2 regions of the Streptomyces bacillaris genome follow, and region 1 is predicted to be linked to the other one. Evidence: riboswitches for the same ligand, from Rfam matches in the RefSeq annotation. Region 1 holds a riboswitch; the other holds the start of a gene.

Region 1 (4,641 bases):
TCTTGCCAATACACGGCCGCCGACCCGCGGCGGCGAGGAGAGAAGGGGAGCGCTGTATGAAGAAGACAGTCGGCTGGGCCCAGGACGGCGACGGCTGGACGATCACGGTGAACGGCACGCAGTACCGGGCCGTGGAGCGCGCCACCGACGGGCGCGTGGACAACTATCTGGTGCGGGGCAACGACCTGAGCGCCGAGTGCCCGAGCCTCGGCCATGGGCTCGGCCTGATCCGGGCGCACGAGTCCCGGAGCTGACCCCGGCAGGGCCCGACGACGAGGTGCGGCGCCGCCGCCCGCGCCTCGCCCGGCCCGCCACCCCTTGTCCGGGCCCCCGCCCACGGGCCGGGGCCCATCAGCGGCGCCGCACCACCCGACGCCTCCGGGATGCCGAGGCGCCCCTCAGCCCCTCGCGCCGCCCGGCGTCCCCGGCCCCTGCCGCAGCAGGTACGTGTCCATGATCCAGCCGTGCCGTTCGCGGGCCTCGGCGCGGACCCGGCTGATCCGGTCCGCGACCTCGTCGAGCGGGCCGGAGACCAGGAGTTCGTCCGGGGTGCCGATGTAGGCGCCCCAGTAGATCCAGAGCCCCCGGCCCGTCAGATGGGTGAAGCTCTCGTGGCCGTCGAGCATCACCACGATGTCGCCGTCGTCGTCCGGGAACCCCTCCGCGAGCCGTCGGCCGGGGGTGATGTGGATCGGGCGGCCGACCTGGTTCAGGGACGTACGGTGGCGGGCGGCGAGGGCGGAGACGCTGCTGATGCCGGGAATCACCTCATGGCCGAATTCCACCGTTCCCCGGTCCTGGATGTCCTCCAGGATCGCCAGGGTGCTGTCGTACAGGGACGGGTCGCCCCAGACCAGGAACGCCCCGCACTCCCCCGGTGCCAGCTCCTCGATGATCAGGCGTTCGCAGATGTCGGCGCGGCGGTGGCGCCAGTCGTGGACCGCCGAGGTGTAGCGCCCCCGGTCGTCCTGGGTGCGGTCCCGCCAGGGGTCCTCGGCCTCGACGACCCGGTAGGGGCCGGTGAGGTGTTCGGCCAGGATGTCCCGTCGCAGCCGGGTGAGGGACTCCTTCTCACGGCCCTTGCCGAGCACGAAGAAGACCTGCGCCCGGCGCATCGCCTTGATCGCGGCGAGGGTCAGGTGGTCGGGGTCGCCGGCGCCCATGCCGATGACGAGGATGTGGCGTGGTGGTGCGTCGCTCATGTCGGCCGATCATGCCAGGACGGGCCGGCCGGGCCGGGCAGGGGGCGAGGCGGCCACCGCACCGACCAGCACAGGCAGGCCCCCGGCCGGGGCAAGGGGCAAGGGCGCGCATGTCGGAGCGAGGCGGGGTGGACTTACTAGGACGTCCAACTATATGTTCGTGAGCAGAGGGGCGACCGGCATGGTGCCAGGCGCCTCGAAGGCCCGTGGTGTCAGGGAAGCCGGTGCGATTCCGGCGCGGTCCCGCCACTGTGACCGGGGAGTCCGTCCTCGCAGGACACGCCACTGACGACGAACCAGCCGTCGGGAAGGCAAGAGGGCGTGCGCTGATCCGGGAGTCAGGATACCGGCCACGGGGATTGTTCCGTGTTTCCACGAGGATGGAGCAGACACGCATGGCACCGGTGCGCACCCACGGCCCCGCAGGCCCGTCCCGGCGAGCGGTTCTCCCCGCCCCCTGACGGCCCCCGCCCTTCGCGTCCCCCCTGGCGGCAGCCCTTCCGCGCCCCCGTGCACCCGACCGGTGCGTGGGCCGGTGGCAGCCGTGCGCCATCCCCGGATCTCTCCTGACGATCTCACCGACGAGAGCAGGTTTCCATGGTCCGCGAACTCACCCATTTCATCGGCGGCAAGCACACGCCCGGCGCCTCGGGCACGTACGGCGATGTCTACGACCCCAACACCGGACAGGTCCAGGCCCGGGTGCCGCTGGCCGGCCGGTCCGAGACCGAGGCGGCCATCGCCGATGCCGCCGAGGCGCAGCGGGAGTGGGGCGAGTGGAACCCGCAGCGCCGCGCCCGGGTGCTGCTGCGCTTCCTCCAGCTGGTGGAGAAGGAGAAGGACTCCCTGGCCCGGCTGCTCTCCTCCGAGCACGGCAAGACCGTGGCCGACGCGCACGGCGACATCGCGCGCGGCCTGGACGTGGTGGAGTTCGCGGCCGGTGTCCCGCATCTGCTGAAGGGCGAGTTCACCGACAACGCGGGCGCCGGGATCGATGTCCACTCGCTGCGCCGGCCGCTGGGCGTGGTCGCGGGCATCACCCCGTTCAACTTCCCGGCGATGATCCCGCTCTGGAAGGCCGCGCCCGCTCTGGCCTGCGGTAACGCCTTCATCCTCAAGCCCTCGGAGCGCGACCCGTCGGTGCCGCTGCGGCTGGCCGAACTCTTCCTGGAGGCCGGGCTTCCGCCGGGGGTCCTGAACGTCGTCAACGGCGGCAAGGAGCCCGTGGACACCCTGCTGGAGGACCCGCGCGTCAAGGCGCTCGGCTTCGTCGGCTCGACGCCGATCGCCGCGCACATCTACGCGACGGCCGCCGCCCACGGCAAGCGGGCGCAGTGTTTCGGCGGGGCCAAGAACCACATGATCGTGATGCCGGACGCCGATCTCGACCAGGCGGTGGACGCGCTGATCGGGGCCGGGTACGGCTCGGCGGGCGAGCGGTGCATGGCGATCTCGGTGGCCGTGCCGGTCGGTGAGGCAACCGCCGACGCACTGGTCGCCAGGCTCACCGAGCGGATCGGTGAGCTGCGGATCGGCCGCTCGGACGACCCGGACGCCGACTTCGGGCCGCTGGTGGGCCGGGACGCGGTGGACCGGGTGCGCGGCTATGTCGACCTCGGTGTCGAGGAGGGCGCCGAACTCGTCGTGGACGGGCGGGACTTCACCCTCGAAGGCCATGAGGACGGGTTCTTCGCGGGCGCCTCGCTCTTCGACCGGGTCACCCCGGACATGCGGATCTACCAGGAGGAGATCTTCGGGCCCGTGCTCTCCGTGGTCCGTGCGGCGGACTACGAGGAGGCGCTGCGGCTGCCCTCGGAGCACGCGTACGGCAACGGCGTCGCCCTCTTCACCCGTGACGGCGACATCGCCCGCGACTTCACCCGCCGCGTCGACACCGGGATGGTCGGCGTGAACGTGCCGATCCCGGTGCCGGTGGCGTACCACACGTTCGGCGGCTGGAAGCGCTCCGGCTTCGGGGACCTGAACCAGCACGGACCGGACGCCATCCGCTTCTACACCCGTACCAAGACCGTCACTTCGCGCTGGCCCGCCTCCGGGATCCGGGACGGTGCGAGCTTCACGATTCCGACCATGGGATGACCGCTGTGACCACCCTGCTCAGCGACGACCAGCTCGCGGTCGTCGAGACCACACTCGACTTCGCCCAGGAGCACCTGGCCCCGCACGCGGTGGCCTGGGACCAGGAGAAGCACTTCCCCGTCGACGTCCTGCGGAAGGCGGCGGACCTCGGTCTCGGAGGTGTGTACGTACGGGAGGAGGTGGGCGGCTCCGGGCTGTCCCGCTCCGACGGGGTCCTCGTCTTCGAGGCCCTGGCCACCGGCTGCCCGTCGGTCGCCGGGTACCTCTCGATCCACAACATGGTCGCCTGGATGGTCGACCAGTACGGCACCGACGCCCAGCGCGCCCGGTATCTGCCGGAGCTGTGCACCATGGAGCAGCTGGGCAGTTACTGCCTGACCGAGCCGGGCGCGGGCTCCGACGCGGCGGCGCTGCGCACCCGCGCCGAGCGCGACGGCGACCACTACGTCCTGACGGGGACGAAGCAGTTCATCTCCGGGGCGGGCGCCACGCACCTCTACATCGTGCTGGCCCGCACGGGCGACAGCGGTCCCGGCGGGATCTCCGCGCTCCTCGTCGAACGGGACGACGCGGGGCTCTCGTTCGGGGCCAACGAGAAGAAGATGGGGTGGAACGCGCAGCCCACCCGGCAGGTCATGCTCGACGGCGTGCGCATCCCGGCCGACCGGATGCTGGGCGCCGAGGGCGAGGGCTTCCGGATCGCGATGAACGGCCTCAACGGCGGCCGACTCGGCATCGCCGCCTGCTCGTTGGGCGGTGCGCAGAGCGCGCTGGACCGGTCCCTGGCCCATCTCGCGGACCGGGAGGCGTTCGGGGCCCGGCTGCTGGAGGCGCAGGCGCTGCAGTTCCGGCTGGCCGACATGGCGACCGAACTGGCCGCCGCCCGGGCACTGGTGCGGCAGGCCGCCGAGGCGCTGGACCGGAAGTCGCCGGGGGCACCGGAGTTGTGCGCGATGGCCAAGCGGTTCGCCACCGACACCGGGTACGCGGTCGCGGACCGGGCGCTCCAACTCCACGGTGGCTACGGCTATCTCTCCGAGTACGGCATCGAGAAGATCGTCCGGGACCTGCGGGTCCACCAGATCCTGGAAGGGGCCAACGAGATCATGCGCGTCATTGTGGCCCGGAGTCTGACGGGAGCCCTGCGATGACCGAGGAGCACGTCGTCGTCCGCACCGAGGGGCGTACGGGGGTGGTGACCCTGAACCGGCCCAAGGCGCTCAACGCCCTGACCCACGACATGGTCGGGACGGTCGCGGCGGCCCTGGACCGGTGGGAGCACGACCCGGAGGTGGCCACGGTCGTCATCACCGGGGCCGGGGAGCGCGGCCTGTGCGCG
Region 2 (4,641 bases), 1.4 Mb from region 1:
CGCCTCCGTGCTCCCCGTCTGGCTGCTGCTCGCCCCGCGCGACTACCTCTCCACCTTCATGAAGGTCGGCACGATCGCGCTGCTCGCCCTCGGTGTGGTGGTCGCGCTGCCGACCCTGAAGATGCCCGCGGTCACCGACTTCGCCACCAACGGCCAGGGACCGGTCTTCGCCGGCTCGATGTTCCCGTTCGTCTTCATCACCATCGCCTGCGGCGCCCTCTCCGGCTTCCACTCCCTGGTCTCCTCCGGCACCACGCCGAAGATGGTCCAGAAGGAGACGCAGATCCGGATGATCGGCTACGGCGCCATGCTGACCGAGTCGTTCGTGGCGATCATGGCGATGATCGCGGCCTGCATCATCGACCCGGGGCTGTACTTCGCCATCAACGCGCCCGTCGGTGTGATCGGGGACAGCGTCCAGTCCGCCTCAGAGGCCGTGGCCAACTTCGGCTTCACCATCACCCCGGACGCCCTGGCCCAGGCCGCCAAGGACGTCGAGGAAGCCAGCCTGCTCTCCCGGACCGGCGGCGCGCCCACGTTCGCGCTCGGCATGGCGGAGATCTTCTCCGCAGTGATCGGTGGAACGGCGATGAAGGCGTTCTGGTACCACTTCGCCATCATGTTCGAGGCGCTCTTCATCCTCACCACCGTGGACGCCGGAACCCGGGTCGGGCGCTTCATGCTCCAGGACATGCTGGGCAACGCCTACAAGCCGTTCCGCGAGGTCAGCTGGAAGCCGGGCGTCTGGTTCGCCAGCGCCGTCGTGGTCGGCGGCTGGGGCTACTTCCTCTGGGTCGGCGTGCACGACCCGCTGGGCGGCATCAACCAGCTCTTCCCGCTCTTCGGCATCGCCAACCAGCTGCTGGCCGCTGTCGCGCTCGCCGTCTGCACCACCCTGCTGGTGAAGTCCGGCCGCCTGAAGTGGGCCTGGGTCACCGCCGTACCGCTCGCCTGGGACGTGGCGGTCACCCTCACCGCGAGCTGGCAGAAGATCTTCTCCTCGGACGTGAAGATCGGCTTCTTCGCCCAGCGCGACAAGTACCAGGCGGGCATCGACGCGGGCGAGGTGCTGGCCCCCGCCAAGTCCATGGACGACATGCGGACCATCGTCACCAACTCCACCGTCGACGGGGTGCTCTGCGCGCTCTTCGCCCTCCTCATCGTCGTCGTCCTCGTGGACGCCGGCCGGGTCTGCTACAAGGCCATCCGCGACCCGGAGACCGTCAAGCTCCACGAAACGCCGTTCGTGCAGTCGAAGTTCGTCGCCCCGGCCTCGCTCTTCGCCACCAAGGAGGAGAAGGCCGAGCTGGCGGAGGCCGGTGTCGGACCCGAGGGCGGCCTGCGCAAGGAGCCGGCCGGGACGGGGAGCCGGACATGACCGTCGCGGACGTACGGCGGCTGGCGGGACGGATCCGTTTCTACGTCCGTGAGCTGACCGGCGAGGCCGCGTACGACCGCTATGTGGCGCACGCCAGGACACACGATCCGGACACGCCGGTGATGAGCCGCCGGGCCTTCGAGCACAGCCGCACGGACGCCCGCGAGGCGGACCCCCGCGAGGGCTTCCGCTGCTGCTGACCACCGTCGGCCGATCGGGGCCGCCACACCCCTCCGGGGGCGCGGCGGCCCCTTTCCGCGCCCCCGGACGAGCCCGTCCGCCGCTCGATTCCCCGGTGCGCGGAGCCGCGACCGTACGTAAGGATGTGCCCATGACATCGCACACCCGGTCGCCCCGGCTCCGGCCCCTGCTCCTGGCCGCGGCCCTGGCACTGGCGGCGGTCACGGGCTGCGGCACCGCGTCGGCGCCCGGCTCGGAGCCGACGGCGGAGCGGAGCTCTTCGGCCGAACCGGCGCCCGACCGGGCGGAGCTGGAGGCGCGGGCCGCCGCCGCGCAGCTCGTCACGGACCATGTCTGGGTGACCGAGGCCGCGGGCTACGCCCTGGCGCGCCAGTCGGTCGGGGTGCTCGGTGACGACGGGTTCGGCAGCTCCTACACCGCGCCGGACGGCGGCCTGCTCCAGCTGTCGGTGGAACGCCGCCCGCACGCCGTGGCGGACTGCACGGGCGCCGCCGCGCCCGCCGACGGTGAGAAGCCCCTGGTGACGTGCGAGCGGGACGGCGAACACTGGTACCGCGCCACGGAGTCGGACCACGCGTACGCCCGGGAGCAGGACGGACTCGTGATCACGGTGAGCGGGGCGCGCGAGAAGGTGGACCGGGCGACGCTGCGGTCGGCGGCGCGGGCCGCCCACCGCGCCGACGGCCACGAGCTGGACCGGGTGCTGCCGCCCGCCGGGGGCGGCTCCGGACAACAGCCCGTCGAGCGCGGCGATCTGCCGCCGGTGGGCGACGGCGCCCCGGACAACGAGGTGGGAGCGAGCGGCTGATGGATCTGACGATCAGGGTGGCGGAGCCCGGCGAGTACGCCGTACTCGGCGAGATCATCGCCGAGGCCTATCTCGGCGATGGTCTGCTGGACGGCCCTCAGGACCCCTACCTTCTCAGACTGCGGGCAGTGGAGCAGCGGGCGGCCGAGGCCGAGGTGCTCGTGGCGCTCGACGCGGACGGGGTGGTGCTCGGCGGTGTGACGTATGCCGCTCCCGGCACTCCGTGGCGCGATATCTCCGGTCCGGACGAGGCCGAGTTCCGGATGCTCGCCGTGGCCCGCGCGGGGCGGGGACGGGGCGTGGGAGAGGCGCTCGTACGGGCGTGCGTCGAGCGGGCCCGGTCCGCCGAAGGCGTCCGGGGGCTGGTGCTGTCGACGCAGCCGGCCATGCTCCCGGCCCATAGGATCTACCGTCGGCTCGGCTTTCTGCGGACCCCTGAGCGGGACTGGGAGCCGGTGCCGGGCCTGCGCCTCCTGACCTTCCGGCTGGAGCTGGAGGCGGCCTCCTGAAGGGCACAAGGAATCAACGCGACACAACATGTGGGGGCCGCATCATCTGGCGGCCCCCACATGTATGCTCGACCTCGCTGTCGCCGCAGGGGAATCCGGTGCGAATCCGGAACTGTCCCGCAACGGTGTGATCAGTGTGCTTTGCACACCCGAAGTCCGAAGACCTGTCGACAGTACGTCCGGCTCGACCGAACCGGACGGCAGACGTCCGGGCCTCGCGGATGGGCCGGTGGACGCCGTAGCAGTGCTGCCTTCCCAGGCATCGTGCTGCCCGGTTTCCCCGCTCGCCGCCGGCCCCCAGCCGAGCGAGGGAAAGCCCAGTGACCATCGCGCCCGCCGATCCGGTTTCAGCCACCGAATCCGCTGCCTCCACCGCGTCCGGAGAAGGCACGACCGACGGACCCGGGACCGCCCTGCTGCGGACCCTGACCGACCTCACCGTCGATCTGCCCGACACCGACCCCGGACGGGTCGCCGCCTCCGCGCTCCGCGGGCGCAACGCCCGCTCCGACGAGGCCGAGCTGCGCACGCTGGCCACCGAGGCGGCGGCGGGCCTGATCTCCGAGGACCCGGCGTACTCCAAGCTCGCCGCCCGGCTGCTGACCCGGACGATCGCCGACGAGGCCGCGAGCCAGGGCGCCACCTCCTTCTCCGCCTCGGTCGCCGTCGGCCACCGCGAGGGCCTGATCGCGGACCGCACCGCCGCCTTCGTGGAGCTGCACTCCGAGGCGCTGGACGCGCTGGTGGAGCGGACGCTGGCCGAGGGCGCGGACGACCGCTTCGGCTACTTCGGTCTCCGTACGCTGCACAGCCGTTACCTGCTGCGCCACCCGCTCACCCGTCAGGTCATCGAGACCCCGCAGCACTTCATGCTGCGCGTGGCCGCCGGTCTGGCCGAGGACGAGTCGGTGCGGGCCCTGGACGAGGTCGCCGCGCTCTACGGGCTGATGAGCAAGCTGGACTACCTCCCCTCCTCCCCCACGCTCTTCAACTCCGGCACCCGGCACCCGCAGATGTCCTCCTGCTATCTGCTGGACTCCCCCAAGGACGAGCTGGACTCGATCTACGACCGCTACCACCAGGTGGCGCGCCTCTCGAAGCACGCGGGCGGCATCGGCCTCTCCTACTCCCGTATCCGCGCCCGGGGTTCGCTGATCCGGGGCACCAACGGGCACTCCAACGGCATCGTGCCGTTCCTCAAGACGCTGGACGCCTCCGTGGCGGCGGTGAACCAGGGCGGCCGGCGCAAGGGCGCGGCGGCGGTCTACCTGGAGACCTGGCACGCGGACATCGAGGAGTTCCTGGAGCTGCGCGACAACACGGGTGAGGACCAGCGGCGTACGCACAACCTCAACCTGGCGCACTGGATCCCGGACGAGTTCATGCGCCGGGTCGACGCGGACACCGAGTGGTCGCTCTTCTCCCCCGCCGACGTGCCCGAGCTGGTCGACCTGTGGGGCGACGAGTTCGACGCGGCCTACCGCGCGGCCGAGGCCAAGGGCCTGGCCCGCAAGACGATGCCGGCGCGTGAGCTGTACGGCCGGATGATGCGCACCCTCGCCCAGACCGGCCAGGGGTGGATGACGTTCAAGGACGCCTCCAACCGGACCGCGAACCAGACCGCCGAGCCGGGCCGGGTCGTGCACTCCTCGAACCTGTGCACGGAGATCCTGGAGGTCACCAACGACGGTGAGACGGCCGTCTGCAACCTGGGCTCGGTCAACCTGGGCGCGTTCGTGGCCGAC

What was found. A riboswitch is a leader RNA that binds a small molecule or an ion and turns the genes downstream of it on or off. The one in region 1 is predicted to bind cobalamin.
Region 2: it holds a riboswitch for cobalamin, as region 1 does, so the genes downstream of both, DJ476_RS10000 (ribonucleoside-diphosphate reductase subunit alpha) here and DJ476_RS04225 (CoA-acylating methylmalonate-semialdehyde dehydrogenase) in region 1, are expected to answer to the same signal.

Annotation. Positions count from the first base shown of each region.
Region 1 covers NZ_CP029378.1:1,008,493-1,013,133, forward strand. Annotated here, with positions in the region: gene DJ476_RS04215 (hypothetical protein) at 57-254, shown strand; gene cobF (precorrin-6A synthase (deacetylating)) at 399-1,202, opposite strand; cobalamin riboswitch at 1,393-1,571, shown strand; gene DJ476_RS04225 (CoA-acylating methylmalonate-semialdehyde dehydrogenase) at 1,800-3,302, shown strand; gene DJ476_RS04230 (acyl-CoA dehydrogenase family protein) at 3,299-4,453, shown strand; gene DJ476_RS04235 (enoyl-CoA hydratase/isomerase family protein) at 4,450-4,641, shown strand, end outside.
Region 2 covers NZ_CP029378.1:2,442,552-2,447,192, forward strand. Annotated here, with positions in the region: gene DJ476_RS09980 (carbon starvation CstA family protein) at 1-1,378, shown strand, start outside; gene DJ476_RS09985 (YbdD/YjiX family protein) at 1,375-1,578, shown strand; gene DJ476_RS09990 (hypothetical protein) at 1,710-2,387, shown strand; gene DJ476_RS09995 (GNAT family N-acetyltransferase) at 2,387-2,896, shown strand; cobalamin riboswitch at 2,949-3,082, shown strand; gene DJ476_RS10000 (ribonucleoside-diphosphate reductase subunit alpha) at 3,217-4,641, shown strand, end outside.